DNA from 3 places in the Aerococcus mictus genome. Region 3 is predicted to be linked to each of the others. Evidence: riboswitches for the same ligand, from Rfam matches in the RefSeq annotation. Region 3 holds a riboswitch; each other region holds the start of a gene.
What was found. Region 3 has a riboswitch for thiamine pyrophosphate ahead of thiT (energy-coupled thiamine transporter ThiT). Riboswitches for the same ligand answer to the same signal wherever they lie in the genome.
Positions count from the first base shown of each region.

Region 1: another riboswitch for thiamine pyrophosphate. It lies ahead of DBT49_RS00355 (hydroxyethylthiazole kinase); the one in region 3 lies ahead of thiT (energy-coupled thiamine transporter ThiT).
Region 2: another riboswitch for thiamine pyrophosphate. It lies ahead of DBT49_RS03020 (LuxE/PaaK family acyltransferase); the one in region 3 lies ahead of thiT (energy-coupled thiamine transporter ThiT).

Region 1 is NZ_CP132985.1:68,120-74,473, reverse strand. It holds gene adhE (bifunctional acetaldehyde-CoA/alcohol dehydrogenase) at 1-319, opposite strand, end outside; gene thiD (bifunctional hydroxymethylpyrimidine kinase/phosphomethylpyrimidine kinase) at 721-2,169, opposite strand; gene DBT49_RS00355 (hydroxyethylthiazole kinase) at 2,156-2,995, opposite strand; TPP riboswitch at 3,152-3,250, opposite strand; one part of gene DBT49_RS00350 (IS3 family transposase) at 3,516-4,432, opposite strand; one part of gene DBT49_RS00350 (IS3 family transposase) at 4,432-4,942, opposite strand; gene apf (aggregation-promoting factor) at 5,316-6,014, opposite strand; gene nadC (carboxylating nicotinate-nucleotide diphosphorylase) at 6,329-6,354, opposite strand, start outside.
Region 2 is NZ_CP132985.1:643,135-649,488, reverse strand. It holds gene DBT49_RS03030 (SDR family oxidoreductase) at 1-735, opposite strand, end outside; gene DBT49_RS03025 (acyl-CoA reductase) at 756-2,174, opposite strand; gene DBT49_RS03020 (LuxE/PaaK family acyltransferase) at 2,167-3,204, opposite strand; TPP riboswitch at 3,266-3,351, opposite strand; gene rpmG (50S ribosomal protein L33) at 3,748-3,903, opposite strand; gene DBT49_RS03010 (penicillin-binding transpeptidase domain-containing protein) at 4,013-6,133, opposite strand; gene DBT49_RS03005 (YfhO family protein) at 6,317-6,354, shown strand, end outside.
Region 3 is NZ_CP132985.1:513,981-520,334, forward strand. It holds gene DBT49_RS02470 (hydroxymethylglutaryl-CoA synthase) at 1-733, shown strand, start outside; gene DBT49_RS02475 (hydroxymethylglutaryl-CoA reductase, degradative) at 1,104-2,423, opposite strand; gene DBT49_RS02480 (iron-sulfur cluster biosynthesis family protein) at 2,552-2,875, opposite strand; gene DBT49_RS02485 (alpha/beta hydrolase) at 2,981-3,808, opposite strand; gene pyrR (bifunctional pyr operon transcriptional regulator/uracil phosphoribosyltransferase PyrR) at 3,964-4,497, shown strand; TPP riboswitch at 4,496-4,595, shown strand; gene thiT (energy-coupled thiamine transporter ThiT) at 4,648-5,214, shown strand; gene DBT49_RS02500 (cation:proton antiporter) at 5,540-6,354, shown strand, end outside.

The DNA.
Region 1 (6,354 bases), 450 kb from region 3:
CAATATAGGTCAATCCCTTGGCCTCATCACGATCAATAATACCTACTGTTTTCAAGTGGCGCATGTGGTTGGTCACATGTTCACAGGCAAATAAGTTCTTGGTTGCCTTATCTTCAAACACACCCCGTCCCGTGTCTTCAACGGCATGTTTGGCTAAGACCCCATGTTGGTCTAAGGCAGCAATCGATGCCTTGGTGACAATATGGTCGATTTGTTCTTGGTCTAAGGCCATAAAATCCTCTAAGGCCTGTTTAGCCTTAGCCACTGTCTCATCGATAAATTGTGGAATATCTACTTTTTGTTCTTTTCCTTTAGCCATTGTTCTTCCTAACCTTTCCTTTGATTTTTAATGACTTTCATCTTTATGGCTATTATGTTAAGTTATTCACAAATAAAAAGCAAGTGATTTTTTGTTTTTCTTTTTAGCTATAACCGCTTACAATTACTGAAACATTAGTAATTTAACCTTGTAATCGCTTACAACTTTTGAAATAATATTTTTATATTTTAATTAAAAAGAGAAAATATGTGTTTATTTTCACAAACTTAAAAAATATGCTCTTGACTAAAAACAGTTCCCCACTTTTCCAAAATATAGAAAAAAGGCCATGACAAGTTATCATGACCCTTATCGGTGTACAGATACTCTTCCCCTAGCAAGTCTAGCCTCGTGGAAGGGTTGAAAGACTAGAAATTATTTGCTAGGGGAAGTTAAGGCAATTAATCGTCATTGGGGTAATAAGTCAAGAGGCCAAAGCCATGGTTCAAGGGGCCACTCCCCTGACCTAGATCTAATTGATCTTTAAGGGCCAGGCTGAGATAGGTCTTAGCCCGGGCAATGGCAGTAACTAAGTCATCCCCCTTGGCTAGGTTGCTGGCAATGGCACTGGATAGGGTACAGCCAGTACCATGGGTATTGGGGTTATCAACCCGCTCGCCCTTAAACCAGTGGACCTCGCCCTCAGGGGTAACCAGGACATCATTAGCATCATTAACCCGGTGGCCACCCTTACAGAGGACAGCGACTTGGTAGGTCTGACTAATTTTCTTAGCGGCGGCTTCCATATCGGCTGCCGAATGGATGTCTTGTCCCGCTAAAACCTGGCTTTCAGGAATATTGGGAGTAATTAAGCAAGCGAGAGGAAAGACCTGGTCAGACAAGACCTGTACCGCTTGGTCTTGGATCAAGTTGGATCCGCTCGTTGCGACCATGACCGGGTCTACTACGACATGTTTAGCCTGATAGTTTTTAAGGGCTTTGGCAATTTCCTTCACTAAATCTACTTGGGAGACCATGCCAATCTTGACGCTAGCCGGAGGAATATCCTCAAAAACAGCCTGAAGTTGACTAGCCAAGGCCTCAGGACTGAGGTCATAGACCCCGGTCACACCCCTAGTATTTTGGGCGGTCACTGAAGTAATGGCACTCATGCCAAAGACTCCATTGGCCTGCATGGTCTTGAGGTCTGCTTGAATACCAGCTCCCCCACTAGAGTCTGAGCCGGCAATAGTGAGGACGGCTTGGAGTTTAAAGAGCTTTTCAGCCGCTTTACGGATTTCTTGAGTCGCTTGGTAGGGGTCTTCCGCCTTAAATAAAGCAGAAATCAGAGCCACCCCGGCCAGCCCCTGGTCCCGTAAATTGGCCATATTATCTAAGTTAATCCCACCAATGCCTACAATGGGAATATTCACCCCTTGGGCAATAGCTCTCAGGGTAGTCAGACTGGTGGCTTGGGCATTGGCCTTAGACTGGGTCGGATAGAGGGCGCCAACTCCCAAGTAGTCTGCACCAGCCGCCTGGGCATTTAGAGCGGCATTCAAACTCTTAGCCGAAGCCCCGATAATTTTTTCCGGGCCGAGTAGTTCTCTAGCCTGGTCAACTGGCAGGTCATCTTCTCCAACATGGAGGCCGTCAGCATCTACCGCCAGGGCCAGTTCATAGTCATCATCGATAATAAAGGGGACACCTGCTTCTTGGCAGAGGGCTTTGATTGTTTTAGTTAGACCCAGCTTCTCCTCTTGGTCTTTAAAGGGATGGTCCTTCAAACGTAGCTGTAAAATCGTCGCCCCTCCTGCTAAGACCTCTTTGACTTGCTGGATTAATTCGTCATGGTCAAAACGATCGGGCGTAATGGCATAGACCAATAAATCATTTTTATTGAATGTCATACTTGGCTCTCCTTTCTAATTCTTTGGCCTCTAATAAGAAAACCTGGTCAATCACCCGGTTGGAATAAGTGGCATTGCCCTCATAAGGCTGGAGGACTTGGGCAGCAATTTCTCCCGCCACCCCATAGCTAATCACGGCTGCTGTAGCTAGGTAAAAAGGATCCTCATCCGGATTACCGGCTAAAAAGCTAGCTAGGACGCCGCTTAACTGGCAACCTGACCCCGTATAGGAAGCCATCCAGGGGTGGCCATTTTCAATGACTGCCAGCCGCTTGCCGTCTGTCACTAAGTCAATCGGACCCGACATGGCTAGGATAATTCTTTTTTCTTGGGCATAAGCTTTAAAGTCCGGAGCAAAATCAGCCAGGTTGGCTAAGGTTACCTCGTCTCCAGGACCCAGGTCGACCCCAGATCCTTGGCTTTTTTCAAAAAGGAGACTTCGAATTTCCGAAGCATTCCCCTTCACCGCTGTCACTAACCCCTGGTCAATCAGATCTTGACAGAGCTTTAATTTAGACGGCATCGCTGAAACCCCCACTGGGTCTAAGACCACGGGATGGTGATCATTTTTCGCTGTGGTGGCGAGGTCCAACAATTCCTGATTAGGTCTGGGACTAGCGGCATTCAATAGCAAAAGGTCAGCTGTCTTGACTACATCCTGACTATTAGGTAAGTTATCGGTCATCACGGGACGCCCGCCACTGGCCAAAATCACATTGGCCACATCATGTATGGTGACATAATTATTTAAGACTTGGATCAGCGGGGCTTTCTCCTTGACCTGCTGACTATATTTCGCAAAGGGAAGGCTTATTTTTTTAGACATTGACTCATCTCTCTTATTCTGTTTAGATTACACATTTTATCTGCAGGTCTTTTACTTCTAGACAGAAAAAAGCCCTGCAAAGTATACTCCACTCGTGTACTTTGCAGGACTTCTTATCGTAAGGCTTTAGCAAAAGCTTGATTGTACCTTATAACGATATTTGAATTCTCACATCCCTACGCAAGTCTTAACTTTCTCAGGTTCAAAGAGTCCAGGTTTCCACCTATCTCAGCAAAAGCACCTCTTGTGAGTACTTTCTAACTATAACAGAAACCGCTTACCTATTCAAGACGAAGCACTTAGAGCCCTTTTTGAAAGCTGAGATAAATAAAAAACTCCAGCCCAGTATGGTGACCCCAATAAGTTGGACTTTATATATAGTGAGTTGGCCTTTGGCCAGCTCTTTTTTGTTGCTTACAGTTCTTGCTTATTTCTTGCCGACACATTTACTCAGAAATTTAAACTTGTCAAGAGGAAGAGCGTAGCGGCTCTTGATAAGTTTAAAGTTTATGTGTAATCATTAAGCGGCGAAAGAAGCGTGATGAAGACGAAATTCTATAGGACTCCTAAAATCTAATTTTTCTTTGATTCTTTCACCATTGTAATAGATTATAAAATCTTCAATCGCTTGTGCTAATTCTTCAAAGGAATGATAAGTCCGACCATAGTAGACTTCTTGTTTTAGTAGACTAAAGAAATTCTCCATTGGCGAATTATCTAAGCAATTTCCTTTACGAGACATACTTTGAAAAATTCGGTGATCCTTCAAGAGCCGGGTGTAACTTTTCATTTGATAGGCCCAGCCCTGATCAGAATGAAAGGTTCTTCTGTATGGACATAATTTACTTGCTTCAATGGCAGCTTGTAGCCCCTCCAACATGCTTTGTCCATTAGGCTGATGTGTTATCTTAAAAGAAATAATTTCTCGATTAAATAGATCCATGTAAGGATCTAAATAGAGTTTTCCAGTTTGATAATTCCCAGAATCATCGGCATAGTAGTATTTAAATTCTGTTGTGTCTGTTGTTATTTTTTGATAAGGAATGGTCGAATCAAACCGCCGGTTGATACGATTTGGCGCTATCTCTCCAATCGTTCCTTTGTAGGAATTATATTTTCTTGTCTTTCTAGTATAGCTAGTGACCTGTATCCCCATAATTTTCATTAGGCGTTGAACTTTGTTTTTACTGACCTTATAACCACGGGAAAGCAGTTCAGCTCGCATTCTTCGATAACCATAATCCTTATGGGTTTCTCTGATGTCTTTCATTTCCTCTTTTAAATCGGCATCCTTATCAATTTCCTCATCTTTATTTTTCCAATAAAAGTAGGTCGATTTAGGAAACTTTAAAACGCTAAGAATATCTTTTAAAGCATATTTTTCATCATGGAGACGTGTGATTTCGGTCACTATTTCTTCTTTTCTCGCTTGACTCTTTGAGCCACACGTCTCCTCAATCCTTTTAAAAATTTGTTCTCAATTTCTAAATCCGTAATCCGTTGTTCAAGTTCCTTTATTTTTGCTTCACTTAACTGATTGGTTTCGCTGCTATCCTTTATTTGATTGATTTGTGATTTCTTTTTAGACACTTTAGGTGGCCTTCCTTTCCTCGCGGAAAGGCCATCAAGTCCTCTTTCATGATAAGCTCTTCGCCAATTAGCGATTAGACTTGGATTATTCATGTTTAATGAATTGGCCAATTCGCGATAACTCATTTCCGTACTTTCATACAATTCTATCGCATTTAATTTGAATTCAACAGTATAAACCTGTTGAGTCCGCCTTTTCTTTAAACCATCTACACCAAATTCATAATAGTTATTAACCCACCTTCGTAAAATAGAAGGATCTATTCCTGCTTTATTAGCTAAGGTTCGATAACTTCCTTTTTTCGCAATATAGTCTCCTACTAAATTCAGTTTAAATTCTAATGAATATTTAGACATAAAAATAACCCCCAAAAGTTGAATTCTTAGTCCAACTTTTGGGGGTCACTACACAGTGAGCCGGAGTTAATTGAGGAGTCTGAAACAAAAGTCTCAGTTTTTTGACTTTTGTCACACTCTTTTCAAACGTGTTCCAAGCGCAGAGCAAGCGTCCGCTTCAGAAAAAGGCGCTAAATTCTCTTTGAAAATTTAGACGCCTTTTTCTTCCAGCGGTCTTGCTCTTTGACGCGCTTGTCACACTCTTTTCAAACGTGTTCCAGTCACAGGACGAACGTTCACTTCAAAAACTGGGAACGCTCAGCTTCACTGAGCTTATCCCAGTTTTTTTCAGTGGTTTCGTCCTTTAATGTGACTGTCACACTCTTTTTTTATCTTAGTACCAACCGTTAGCGTTCCAGAATGCTAAAGCGTTGTCCCATGAACCGTAACGACCGGCTACGTATTGGTCAGCCACACGTTCTTGGTTAGCTGGGGAGTAGTCACCATTTAAGTAAGAAGCGCTTAATTGGTAACGTCCGATGTATTGGCCGTTAGTTGCTGAGTATGAACCACCAGATTCACGTTGAGCAATGATTTCTTTAGCGGATGAAGAAGAACCAGTGTAAGCGCTTTGTGCTGGAGCTGGAGCTGGTGCAGGTGCTGGAGCAGCAGCTGGTGCAGCTTGAACAGTTGCAGGTGCTTGGTAAGTTTGACCAGCAGTTTCATCAACGGTGTAAACTTGAGCTGCTTGACCTTGTTTTTCTACTTCAACTTCATTAACCTTACCTGATTGGTCAGATTTGAAGGTTAATTTAGTTCCTGGGAAGATTAAGTTAGCATTTTCGATGTTGTTGATTTCAGCTAATTCTTTGGTGTTCACGTCTGCTGCTTGAGCAATAGCGTTTAAGGTGTCACCAGATTTAATGACATAAACTTTTTCGTTGTCATCTAATTTTTGGAAGTCAGCTTTGATTTCTTCAACTGAACGTGCTTGCCATTCAGCTGCGTGTGCTTCAGTCGTTTCCCCAGCAGCAAAACTTACTAAGGCTGATAAAGCGATTGAGGTACCTACTAAAACTTTCTTCATATTCATGTGTAATAAAAATCCTTTCTTCTATACAAAGTTCATTCTTTTTTCTATTTAATATGATTAAGCCTGTTAATCATTCAGATTCATTTTTATCTCTCAACGAGGTCTTTCCCTCGTCGACATGAAATATACTATCATGGCTTCCAGACGAAGAAAAGGGATTTTCTGACTTGTTAAGGCCCTTTAATTACTTTGACATTTTAAAAGGATTTTCTGAAATATTTCTGTCGCCTTGTAACCTTGCTGTAACAAAAGTTAGGGCAAAACTTGAGCTATGGGTAGTAAAAATCAAGGATTTCTGCCTCAAGAGGCCAGACCTACTTCCTAACTTTCAAATGTTTGA
Region 2 (6,354 bases), 130 kb from region 3:
TAATATTTGACCGGTCATCATCTTACTCCAATCAGATGCTAAAAATAATACGGGACCAACTACATCTTCGACTTGAACCATTCGAGCTAAAGGAGTTGATTCAATAATCTTTTCTTTCAATATTTCTTTCGTTGTTTTTGTTGAGTCTGTTGGATAGACCAAACCTGGTGCGACACCATTCACCCTAATATTAAAGACGCCTAAGTCCTTAGCCATGCTTTTCGTATAACCAACAATGCCGGCTTTAGTAGTGATGTAATCCGCATAAGGGACAACAGGATCAGCAACCAAATTAGATACCATATTGATGATACTGCCTGAATTATTTTCCATCATAGTTTCTAAAACCGCTTGGGTGAGTAGATAAGTTGATTTTAAGCCCCCTTCTAGCTGTCTTTCATAGTCTTCCCAAGAAAGCTGCCAAACTTTCTTCCTTTTTTCTGCATCAAATTGAAAAGGAGAAAAGACATTATTTACTAAAACGTCAAGGCGACCGAAATTATCTAATGTTTTCTTAACAACCTGATGGACCCCTTCTTGCCTTGTAACATCTCCCTTAGCGAGAATGGCTTGGATGCCTTGAGAGGTACAATAGTCCGCTACCGCTCTTGCTTGCTCTTCACTTTTGCGATAATTAATGACGACATTAGCACCTGATTTTGCAAATCCTTTTGCTATTGCGGCCCCAATTCCTCGACTTGATCCACTAATTAAAACGACTTTTCCAGCCAGCAAATTACTCACTCCTTCATTTTCTAATCTCTATAGGAATTCCAGCGTTCAGAATCTCTAAGAGAAGCAGAGTCAATATCTACTATTCGAACTAATTCTCTTAGTAGGGAATAACCATCAGAATTCCAAGCTGAGTGCACTTGCATCATCGCAGATAGACTCGTTACACGAGTAACCCCTATTTTTCCCCAATGGTTAGCTATTTTAAATAAACTCTCTGTAGGAGCTGCTACCCCTACGCTCTGTAAAATGGATAATTTATTAACTAGTAAATCATCAATATCCTCCCATTGGTCTACAGCAATTACTTGTATCACGCGAGACAAAGGGGAAGGCCTGAAAGTCAATGCTTGGCTATAAGTCACTAACCAGTTCTCAGGATGAGCTGGGAAGAACTCACACCCTCCCTGCCATTCAATTTCTTCGCGCCACTGAGATCGTAAGTAAGCTTCTTCTAGCGATAACTTTCTGAGTGGATAACGATTTTCATAAGCTCTTAATTCTCCTGCTAACATGAGAGCAAATTCCCTGGGAGAAACTTGACCTCCTCCTTCCACAAAATAAATTTGAGGGGAGTAGCATCCTTGTTGATCATAATAAACGACTGCTTTAGCTGCTTCATGAACGAGATGATTTACCTTTTCAGCATTTAATAATTGATGATGAATAAGGCCAAAACTCAATTTATTGCCAAAAGCTATGAAATGACTTGTTGGTGACAGCTTTGCTTGAATAGCTGCCATGGTTTGATTATTTCCATAAGCAAGGACACAATCAGAAGCGTCAATCAGGGTTTGCTCACGCTCCTTATCTCCTCCCTGCCAGGAAACGATTGCTAATTTATTAGCCAATTTAGGCTCAATTCGAATCAGTAATTGACAAAATAAGCCAATGAAACTCGGTTCACTAGAAGATACTTTTCCAATTAGCTTCCCTTTCACTAATAAATTAGCCACTAAACTCCATAAGGGTAAAGCAGGCACATTTCCTGCCCATATATGCGCACACATTTGTGGGGCAAAAGCGCGACTATATCCCCCATGTATTCTGGGCACAAATTCTTCTAAAATATTAGGATTTTCAAAATTTTCAGCGACCCAGCGCCTTAGCTCATGTTGCCTAAAATTCAATAAAAATTTAGTCAAAGCTAAGCGTAGAATTTCTGAATCATAGCCGGTAATAATAGGAAGTATTTTTTCATATTTCTTTCTAAGAGAATTCTGGCGATCTAATAAACAAATGGTCGCCTTATCGATAGCTGCTATGGTTTCTGTTAAACTGATTTCAGAAGTATCATTTTTCATGCGTTCTATCATTATTTTTAACTGTTCAACATTAGGCGCTGGGACTTGAATCCGTATTGAATCAAATATAAGTTCACGGTTTTCAATAGCAAGATCATCTACTATAGGTGGCAAATAGCCACAGTTTATGTTAATCATGGTGACCCTCTAACCAATCTTTAGCTGCTATAGAGCAGCCCTTAGGCTCTCCATTTTTTACTCGCCCCAATAATTCAAAACCTTCTCCATGGTCAATTGCTAAGTCTCCTGTTTGAATAGCAGGGACAGAATTAATATTTGCTAAATCAATATGAACGAGTAAACCTGGTTTCCCCTGTTCAACCTCTACACCCGTCGCGGGATCGATGATTTTGTATTTTATCCAATGCGGCCCTCGTTTTAATAACAATTTGTCAAAAGCAAACTGGGTATAATATTCTGTGGATAATTCTGTCATACCATACATATTCACTGGATTTGTTCTTACCGGGAAAACCGAAAGCAGCTTTTGATAAAAAGTATCTAGCTGATAAACCTTAGAAAAATTTTTGAAGCCACCAGTATCAAATAATAGACTATCTGGATGGATCGGAAGCACTTCTCCTTGGCTTAAGGCTTCAAATAAGTGTACAAAGCTATAACTAGCTCCTAAAATAATTACTGGTTGCTTTTGATGCGCTATTAGCCATTCTTTTAAAGCAGCGACTTCTAGGCCTTTCTCAGTGATAAAATGCATGGAATCCGGCTGACCATTAGCCTTCAATATTTCTAAATAGTGAGCCAGTGAAGAGTTAGGCATCTCTTTTTCATTTGGAAAAAGAATTGCCGTAGGTAAACATTGATCAGTGACATACTGCTTAAAACCTAACAAGGCAGACAAATCATAAATTTCTAGATCTTTATGATAGTGTTTTCCACTGACTCCCGTCGTCGTCCCGCTTGTCATAAATATACGCGAACATTGTTCATGTGGTGTTGCACTCAAAAATGCATTTTTAAAGGCATCGGTTGACACTGCCGGGATGTCCTTCCAATGACCTACTTGTCTTATCCCTACAGCTCTTCTTTGACAGAATTGCTGATAATCTTGATTATGTTTATATAAATATTCAAATAAAAGTAGAGCCACATCATTAAAATTTTCTTTTTCTTCGGGATGCTCTATAAAATGTTTAATAATCTTTTTCATTTTTCCCTCCTACAAAATAAAAAGGCCACTATCCTCTTGAGTTCAAGATGACAGTAGCCTTCTCCCGTTGAATAGATTTCCCTACGCAATAACTTGATCAGGTTCTACGGGTATATTCTCAGCCATCCGGCACCCCGAATCTCAATTCACACAAATTTTATCATAGCGCTTACATAGCATCAATATGTAAGGCTTTTTTTAATGATTTCATAAAAAATGACTTGCAAGGAGGAAAGTGAGCTAAAAGTAGAAAATCCCTGATATCCATGGAAGGAATTAGGTGCGATAGACTGTCGACTGTCTACCATAGTTAGTTCATGTGGTCCAGGTCAGACTTTTGCAAGCTATTTCGATTAGGAAATTTTTAAAAAGAGGCTGGAAAAACTTTCCAACCTCTTTTCACTATATAGATATCTAAAAAGAAAATGTCATTCGAAAGCCAATCTCAGCCTTAACTTAATAAGAGCTTCCAACAAGTATCAGCAAATCGAGTGATAGTCTGAAATCTATCGGCACATTCTCTTTTTAGCAATAGAAATATTTCTATTTTTTAACTTCTCTAAATAAGCATACTTTACGTAATTTTGGACTATATTTTTTTAATTCAATACGGTCAGGGTTGTTACGACGATTTTTTTCTGTTAAGTAAATGCGTTCGCCCTTAAGTTCCGTATTTTCTAAAAGAATGTTAATACGCATTATTTTCCCTCCATCAGATCAATAATTTATCATAGATTTTTAATCATACCTTAAAAAGTCTACCATAGTTCTCAGTGCTTTTCAAACTTTTTATAAAAATGCCCTTTAATTATTTTTTATGGTAATAGGCATCCAAGACCTTGTGTCCAACAACTTCTGCTGTTTTATCATAAGCCGAGGCACTGATTTCAGGAATGACTACCGATAAGGCAATCTTAGGTTGTTCGTAAGGTGCGTAAGAAACAAAGGTCGAGTTAATTATCCCTTCGGTCCCTGTTTCCGCCGTACCAGTTTTAGCAGCAATAGTCACCGGGAAGCCTCTAAATTCATTATATGAGAGGCCTTGCGGATGGTTGGCTGCTGACCAGAAACCTTGTTGAATCCGTCCCAGTGCTTCTGGACTTAATTGTACGGCATTCAACAATTTAGGTTGGTTTTGATAAACCACTTGAGGGGTGTCAGACTCATGCTCACCATTTTCTCTGAGCACTTGTTTAAGCACATGGCTGGCATAGCGTTTACCACCGTTAGCGATAGTTGCGACATATTGGTTCAATTGCATGGGCGTATAGGTATCATATTGACCAAAAGCCAAGTCAATATAGTTACCAGGGTTCCCCCCTTCACCTTCCAGACCAGTCACCTCATTTTGTAGGTCAATGCCGGTCGAGCTTCCTAAACCAAATTGATGGTAAAAATTACGCAACTTATTACCCGTTTCTGGATCTAAACCAGCCAGGGACATCCCTGCTTCATAGTTGGGCAGGCCACCAATCGCCATGGCAGTCCGAATCATATAGACATTGGAAGACCTTGCCAGAGCCATGACATCATTAATAGGAACGGGGCTAGTATTGTGGGCTGCCCACCAGGAAGCCTTCCTTGGTGTCCCAGTAAAGTAAAGCGGTTGGTCAATAAAGATATTTTCTTGACCCGGTTTTAAGACGCCATAATGGTAACCGGCCCCAACTGTGGCCCCTTTGACTGTAGATCCCATGGTAAAGGATGAATTAATGGTTCCCAGGGCATCGTCAATGATTTCGCCATGTTCATTGCGGTATTTACCAGCCATGGCCAGGATCTCCCCGTTATTAGGGTCACTGGCTACCACATAGATGGAATTATTTTTACCGGTACTTGACCCGTGCAGGTAGCCTTCCAAAATTTCTTCAATTTTCTTTTGGAAATCTGTATCAATAGTTAATTGAACAGTGTTTCCCATGGAGCCAGGATAAGCCTTGTCGGTTCTAACGACCTCGCCCCTTTGGTTAATTTCAGTTTCGTACTTGGTCTTGGCGCCGTGCAGGGTATCTTCATGCATGGCTTCCAGGTAAGACTTACCAACCCGGTCATTGCGGGCATAACCTTGGGCCAGGTAGTATTCAGCCTTATCACTCGGCAGTCCTTCTTCTTCAGAAGTCACGCTACCGATTACTGAACGGAGTAAATCTTTTTGTGGATATTCTCTGCGCCAATCCATGGTGGTATTGACCCCAGGCATTTCATTACTATGCTCGCTGACCAGGGCAATTTCTTCATTGCTGACATCCTTGTTTTTAATCAAGGTTGGTGTGAGGGCGTAGGCCCCATTCATGCGCTTATAAATCAGAACCGCTTCGAGATCATCTCCAGAAAAATTGATATCCTCTTCAGAGACGTAGGATAATTGCTTTTCATAAAGTTCACTATCCCTTAACCGCAAGTCTTCTTCTGACATCCGCTCATTTAAGCGGTCTTGGTTGCTGGCAATCCAATAATCCTTTCGGTCTCGTTCTGTGACTTCCCCAGTATCCAAATGAATAAAACTGGCTAATTTTCGGGCAGTCTTGGCCATGTCTTCCCCCGTGACATTGGGGCCTCGAGTGTAATTAATGGCTTGGAGTCCCTCGTTATCCACCAACATCTTATGGTTACGGTCCACAATATAACCTCTAGGAACACTTTCTTCAGACATATTCTTTTCAGTCATATGGACCAGTTCTTGGAAGGCTTGACCATTAACAACCTGTAAGTAGCCTAAGCGGAAGATAAGTAGAGCAAATAAAATAAATACAATATAAAGTAAAATGTTTAGCCGATTCAGGTAATTGTGCCAATGGGGCGATTTCCGCCGTAAAGTTTTGGAATTAACCTGGGCTTGTTTTTCTCTCCCCTTGCGCTTAGCTGACTTATCAAAGTCATGCGACATGCCTTCACCTACTTTCTTTTTCTTATCATCATTAAGTGCCAACACTCACTTTCTAAAAAGCAAGTCACCTATCATTATAATCGATTTCTATGATTTTGTCTGACTGAAAGTAGACTTTTATAAATTCTTTGAAAGATCTCTTGCCCTTGCCATGTTCTGATAAATTAATTTGTGCTAAGCTAAGGTGAAATAAAGCATCTTTAAGGAGTTAGCACGGTGTCTTTAATGAAGAATTTTTCCAAAATGAATGCAGTTAAACGGTC
Region 3 (6,354 bases):
CTTAAACACTGCAGGGGAAGCCACCCAAGGCTCTGGGGCAGTGGCCTTATTAATTACTGCCAATCCCCGGATCCTTAGTGTCAATGACGATGCTACCTATTATACCATTGATGTCATGGATTTCTGGCGGCCTAATTACTCGCGCTTGGCCCATGTGGATGGACATTATTCCAATGACCAATACCTTAATGCCCTAGACCAAGTTTGGGCTGACCACCAGGCACTTTCCGGCCACCAGCTGGATGACTTTGCTGCTTTCTGCTTCCACCTTCCTTACACCAAATTAGGCTTAAAAGGTTTAAAACACCTCACCCAAAAGGCTAAGGATGAACCACTAGGGGAGTGGGAGGAATCCTTTGAAGCCAGTCGGGCCTATAATCGTCGGGTAGGGAATATTTACACAGGATCCCTGTACCTCAGTTTGATTAGTTTATTGGAAAACGATACTTCTTTACAAGCAGGCGACCTCATTGGCCTGTATAGTTACGGTTCGGGAGCGATGGCCGAATTCTTCTCCATGAACCTAGAAGCTAATTACCAAGACTACTTGGAAGGAGATAAACACCGCCAACAATTTGCTGAGCGGCAAAAGCTTTCCATTCCTGAATATGAAGCCCTCTTTCAAGAAGACCTCCTTAGTGACGGTAGTCAGCAAAGCATTCCAGCCCACGAGGACCAGGACGACTACCGTCTACTCGGCCTCAAAGACCATAAACGCATTTACGGTAAATAAGGGAGAATGCGACAAGCGCATCAGGAGGCAAGATCGCTAGGCATACTATATCTGTCACTCGCTGACGATTCGAACAACTGTAGCAACTGGAAGAAAAAGGCGTCAAAATTCTCAAAGAGAATTTGACGCTTTTTTCTGAAGCGGATGTTCGTTCTGTGACTGGAACACGTTTGAAGAGAGTGTGACAGTCACGTCAAAGGACGAAACCGCTGGAGAAAACTGTCATAAGCACAGGAAACTGTGTGTCGGCAGTTTTTGAAGCGGACGTTCGTCCTGTGACTGGAACACGTTTTGATTATAGAGTTCGTATTTGAAAAAGGGCCTGGGTGTTTTGTCCCAGGCCCTTTTCTAATGGAAAAATTACTCTTGATTAAAGTGATTGACGGAGGCCATCTAAGATCGCCTTGGCGTTTTGCCGGTCCATGTGCTTTGCCTTTTGTAAGGCTTGACTGACTTGGTCCACTTCATCGCCCTGGGCGCCCACAGCGATGGCCAAGGACCGGGCTTGAAGTGACATGTGCCCCGCTTGGATACCCTCAATGACCAAAGCCCTCAATGCGGCTAGGTTTTGAGCTAGGCCGAGGGCAGCGACAATCTTCATTAAGTCGTTAGCACTGGGCTGGTCGAGTAAGTGGTGGACGAGTTTAGCGGCAGGGTGAATTTTGATTGATCCACCGACACTTCCTAAGGGAAGGGGGAGGGTGATCTCTCCAGCTAATAGGCCTTGGTCTTCAAGGTAGTCCCATTTGGCCAGGCCCCGGTATTGTCCGGATTGGCTAGCATAGGCGTGACAGGCTGCCTCCACCGCCCGCCAGTCGTTACCGCTAGCGAGGACCAGAGCATCAACCCCATTCATAATCCCTTTATTGTGGGTTGTGGCCCGATAAGGATCGACTTGGGCCAGTTGGCTGGCTTGACTAATCCGCTTAGCCACTACTTTGGGATCTTGACCAGGCTTAGCCAGAGCTTCAATAGGGATTTGACAAGTCGCTTTAGCCAGACATTGGGTAGCTAAGTTGCTTAAAATGGCCATTAATTTTTCTAGACGGGGTAGTGACTCATCCTTTTGACTAAGTGCTTCAATGTGACTGGCTAAGGCTTCCAGCATGGTATTCATCATATTGGCGCCCATGGCTTCTTGGGTGTCTACCGTCATATAGACCACAAAAAAAGGCTCGCTTTCACTGGGATAGTAGGCCGTTTCTAATTGGCGTACCCCACCGCCCCGTCGGCTGAGGCTGGGATGGGCCTGGTTGGCGACCTGGATGAGTTCTTCTTGGTGGTCTTTGATGTAAGTTGTCCAGATGTCAGCTTGACTGGCTTGGTCTAAGCCTAAGAAGACCATTTGCCCAGTCATTTGTCGGTCTAGGACCTCACTATGGAAGCCACCACCTGCCTTAGCCATTTTAGCGGCGTAACTAGCTGCTGCAATGACACTCGGTTCTTCGATCGCCATGGGGATCAAGTAGTCTTTTTGATTGATGACAAAGTTCATTGCCAGTCCTAGGGGGAGGGAGTAGGTTCCGATGAGATTCTCAACCATGTTATCAGCCAGGTCTAAGGCTAGGCCCTGGTTATTTTTGAGATAATCTTTTTCTGCATCACTAATATAGTGGAGCTCATTTAAGCGGGCCAGACGTTCCTCTAAGGGGAGACGGTAGAAGCCCTGTAAATTCACTTGAGTCATGATAACCTCCTAATTGCTTTGTTTATCAGTGAGGGGGAATTTTCGTACTTTTCCATAAAAAAAGAAGTTGGCGATTGCTTCCAACTTCTAGTTTATGGGTCATTGCTTTATTAATCAATAGCCGGTCACTATTAATGATCGATACAATAGATATTATCATCGACCATTTGATCGTCAGTTAAGAGGACAAAAACTTGCCGGAATTCATCAAAATCGATCCGGTTATCATTGCCTAACATGCTGAGAGCTTGTGTTGTGACATGGATTTGACCAATATGGGTTTCAAGGACCTCATCAAAGCTTTCAAAACTCGGTGCATTGGTCTGTAAGACTAGACTACGATAGGCTCTGTGGCTGGTATGACCGGTTTCATCGGAAGTGGTTAGGCAAATATTATGGAAACGATCTAAGCTTTGTAACTGTTGTATGGCTTTCTGGGTGAAAAATAACTTCATGGCATATCCTCCTCACAACAACTCTTATAAGGATGATTATATCAGAATTTGTGAGCAGTTTAGTTGGAAAAGCCTAAAAATAATTTTTAAAACGTTTTCATACCTTCACCAGCCGCTACTGAGAAAGCGGAGGCAGTCGGGGAGATGTTTGGCCCAGTAAAATTCATTATGCTCTTCATCCACATAGATGTTGAAGTCAATATTTTCTACCGGGATACCTCCTGCTATCAGCAAGGCCTGGTAGTGGAGGGAAGCATCGATATAGGCTTGGGCCATATTGCCTGGGAGAAAGAGACGGTCAGTATCGTCGCCTTCTTTGGTGCCGACTTGGAGGTAGATTTTTTGCTCGGGGTCTAAGCTTTGCGACTTGAGATAGCGGTCAAAGGGTTCTTGGGCTATCCATTGGGCTAGGGAAAAAATCCCCAAGCGGCCAATCTGATCGGCATACTTAATTCCCATATAGGCGGTAATATTGGCCCCAAAAGAAGACCCGATCATGGCGGTATGTTTTTTATCGGTTTTAGTTCGATAGGTCTGGTCGATAAAGGGTTTAACCACTTTCATAATGAAGTCACTAAAATCATTGCCTAAGCCGCCCAAGGGCCTTGCCTTAGGGTCACTAGGGTTTTCGAAGCTCCAAGCATTATAATCATCCGCCCGAGTCTGAGGGTCATTGTCGATTCCGACCACAATCATCTTGGCTAAATCGGGATTACGCTTGAGGGTGGGAATGACCTTCCAGGAATAACCTAGGAAGGATTCCTTACTATAAAAAACATTTTGTCCGTCATGCATGTAAACGACTGGGTAGGACGCGGATTCCTGCTGGTAATTTTTAGGGAGTAGGACTCGCACCCGCCGCTTCTTGCCAGAATAGGGCAAGCTTAAGTAGTGGGTTTTCATTTTTAGATAATAATAATCGGCATTGAACATGATTTACCTCCGCTTAATGTGCTATTAGCATACTTGACCCGGGGGGATTAAGCAAGCGCAATCCCCCTGACGATGCTCAAGGTTAAGAAATAATTGCAGACTTCACAATATTTCGCTACAATGATGAGTAGAATAAAGGATAAGGGGGAGATGCCTTGGCAACAGAAGTCGAGCTTCTCAACGAAGCAGAAATGAAGCGCGCCTTAACGCGAATGAGTTATGAGATTTTGGAACGCAACCATGGTACCGCTAATTTAGCCATCGTGGGGATTAAAACCCGGGGAGCTATTATTGCTAACCGGATTAAGGACCGCATCAACCAGTTAGAAGAGGCTGATGTCTTTTATGGGGAATTAGACGTCCGCGCCTATCGTGATGACCTCGACCAGGAAAAGGATAAGCTGATCAAAGACTTATCCCAGCTGGACTTTGATGTGAATGGTAAACATATCTTTATCTGTGATGATGTGCTCATGACCGGTCGGACCATTCGGGCGACCATGGATGCCTTGATGGATCATGGGCGTCCAAGCAAGATCTCTTTAGTGACGCTCATTGACCGGGGCCACCGGGAATTACCGATTCGAGCGGATATTGTTGGTAAAAATATTCCCACTTCCCGGCAAGAAAAAATTCGGGTCAAGATGCGGGAACTCGACAGTAAGGATGCAGTATATATAATTAAATAGTTGGTACTAGGGGAGCCTTTATGGCTGAGATGTAATTTACAGACCCTTTGAACTTGAGACTAGGTAATACTAGCGGAAGAAAGTGCACGATAAACAGGTAAGAGGCATTTTCTCTTACCTGTTTTTGTGCTAAGAAAGGATTTAATTATTATGGGACAAAGTAAACAAGTAAGGATTTTATTGGAAATTGCTATGGTAGCGGTATTAGCTTATTTATTAGGACTTTTGCCGACAACCAATGGAGTTGGTATTGGGGTGAACTTAGGAGTTATTCCCATTTATTTGATCTCCTTAAGACGGGGGATAAAGAGCGGTTTTGCTGCCGGCTTTCTGTTTGGGCTCTTGCAATTAATCACCGGTCAAGCCACGATTCTAACTCCCTTCCAAGTCTTCCTTGAATACTTCTTCGCCTTTATGTTGGCAGGTTTAACTGGAGTTTTTGCTAATCGCGTGAAGAGTGCAGCCTTAAAAGGGGATAAAAAAGGCCTATGGGTCGGTATCTTTTCAGCGACCTTTATTGGGATGGTTGCCCAATACTTTATTCATTGGTTCGCTGGCTATGCCTTTTGGTCTTCCTATGCGCCAGAAGGAATGAATGCTTGGTGGTATACGACGATTGTCAATGTACCTACCGGTTTCTTTACCTGGTTAGTAGGGGCTTTAGTGGTGGCCTTGTTATTTAATAATGCCCCCAGACTCTTAAACCCAGAAGATTAAGCTGCAATTTTAACGATTGATTAGATGGAATGATTATTTTGAGACGTCCTTTGAGGGGGCGTTTTTTTATTGACGGAGACCTATTTTTGATAAAAAAAGAAAGATTTTATAGAATTGTTGGCGCGCAAACACTTTAATAAGAAAGCGTTTGCTATAATGTTTTGTGAAAAGGATAACTAAAGTTAAAGCCTAGCTGAAGGCTTTCTCTCTTTTTTTAGTTAAGTATGTGAAATTATGAACTATATTTTTCACCCAAAGTGAGAAGGCTATAACGACCAATAAGTAATAGAGAATTTAAGAAAAATATTGGAAAGGAGTGTTCAATGTGTTTGTTCTTCGATTCTTACTGGCAATGATTATTGCTTATTTTGCCGGAGAACTGGCTAAGAAAATCAAATTCCCAGCAATCATTGGTTGGTTGATTGTGGCTATGTTTCTCGGAGAGCACGGGCTAAACCTTTTAAGCCCTGAATTAATTTCAACCAAGGTTTATCAATCACTGATGGTACTCATGCAAATTCTGGTGGGGTCGATGGTGGGCTATAAGTTAGTTTACCGTGACATCAAAGATTCCATCAGTAAGGTCTTCGCCATGGGACTATCCGATTTGGTGGTAACCTTTACAGTAGTGACGGGGTCCTTTGCCCTTATTCTTCATTTCCTAGGTTTACCAATCATTGCTGCCTTACTCTTTGGGGGAATCGCTATTGCAACTGCACCGGCCCCTCCGGTCTCAGTGGTGGAACAATATGATTGTTCTGGCCCCTTATCTGATTCGGTGCCCTCGATGACGGCTTTTAACTCAGTGATGGTTAACATTGTCTTCTTCCCCTTAGTTTCAGTGATTGGAGCAGTTCTAAACGAAAGTTCCACTTCCGTCTTAGGGTCATTACTGATTATGATTTTAGCTCCGATTCTCTTGGGAGGACTGATCGGAGTTGTCGCAGGGAAATTAGTAGGAAAGGGCGCTTCCAAACAGCAAAGCTTCCTTATTTATTTGCTCACCATGCTGGTCATCTATGCCTTAGATAATTATTTGAACTGGCATGTCTTTACTGAAACTCAGATGATGTCCTTATTAGCCGGAATTGCCGGGTCGTGTGCCTTTATGAACGTGGTTGATCCTGAGAAAGTTCCGAG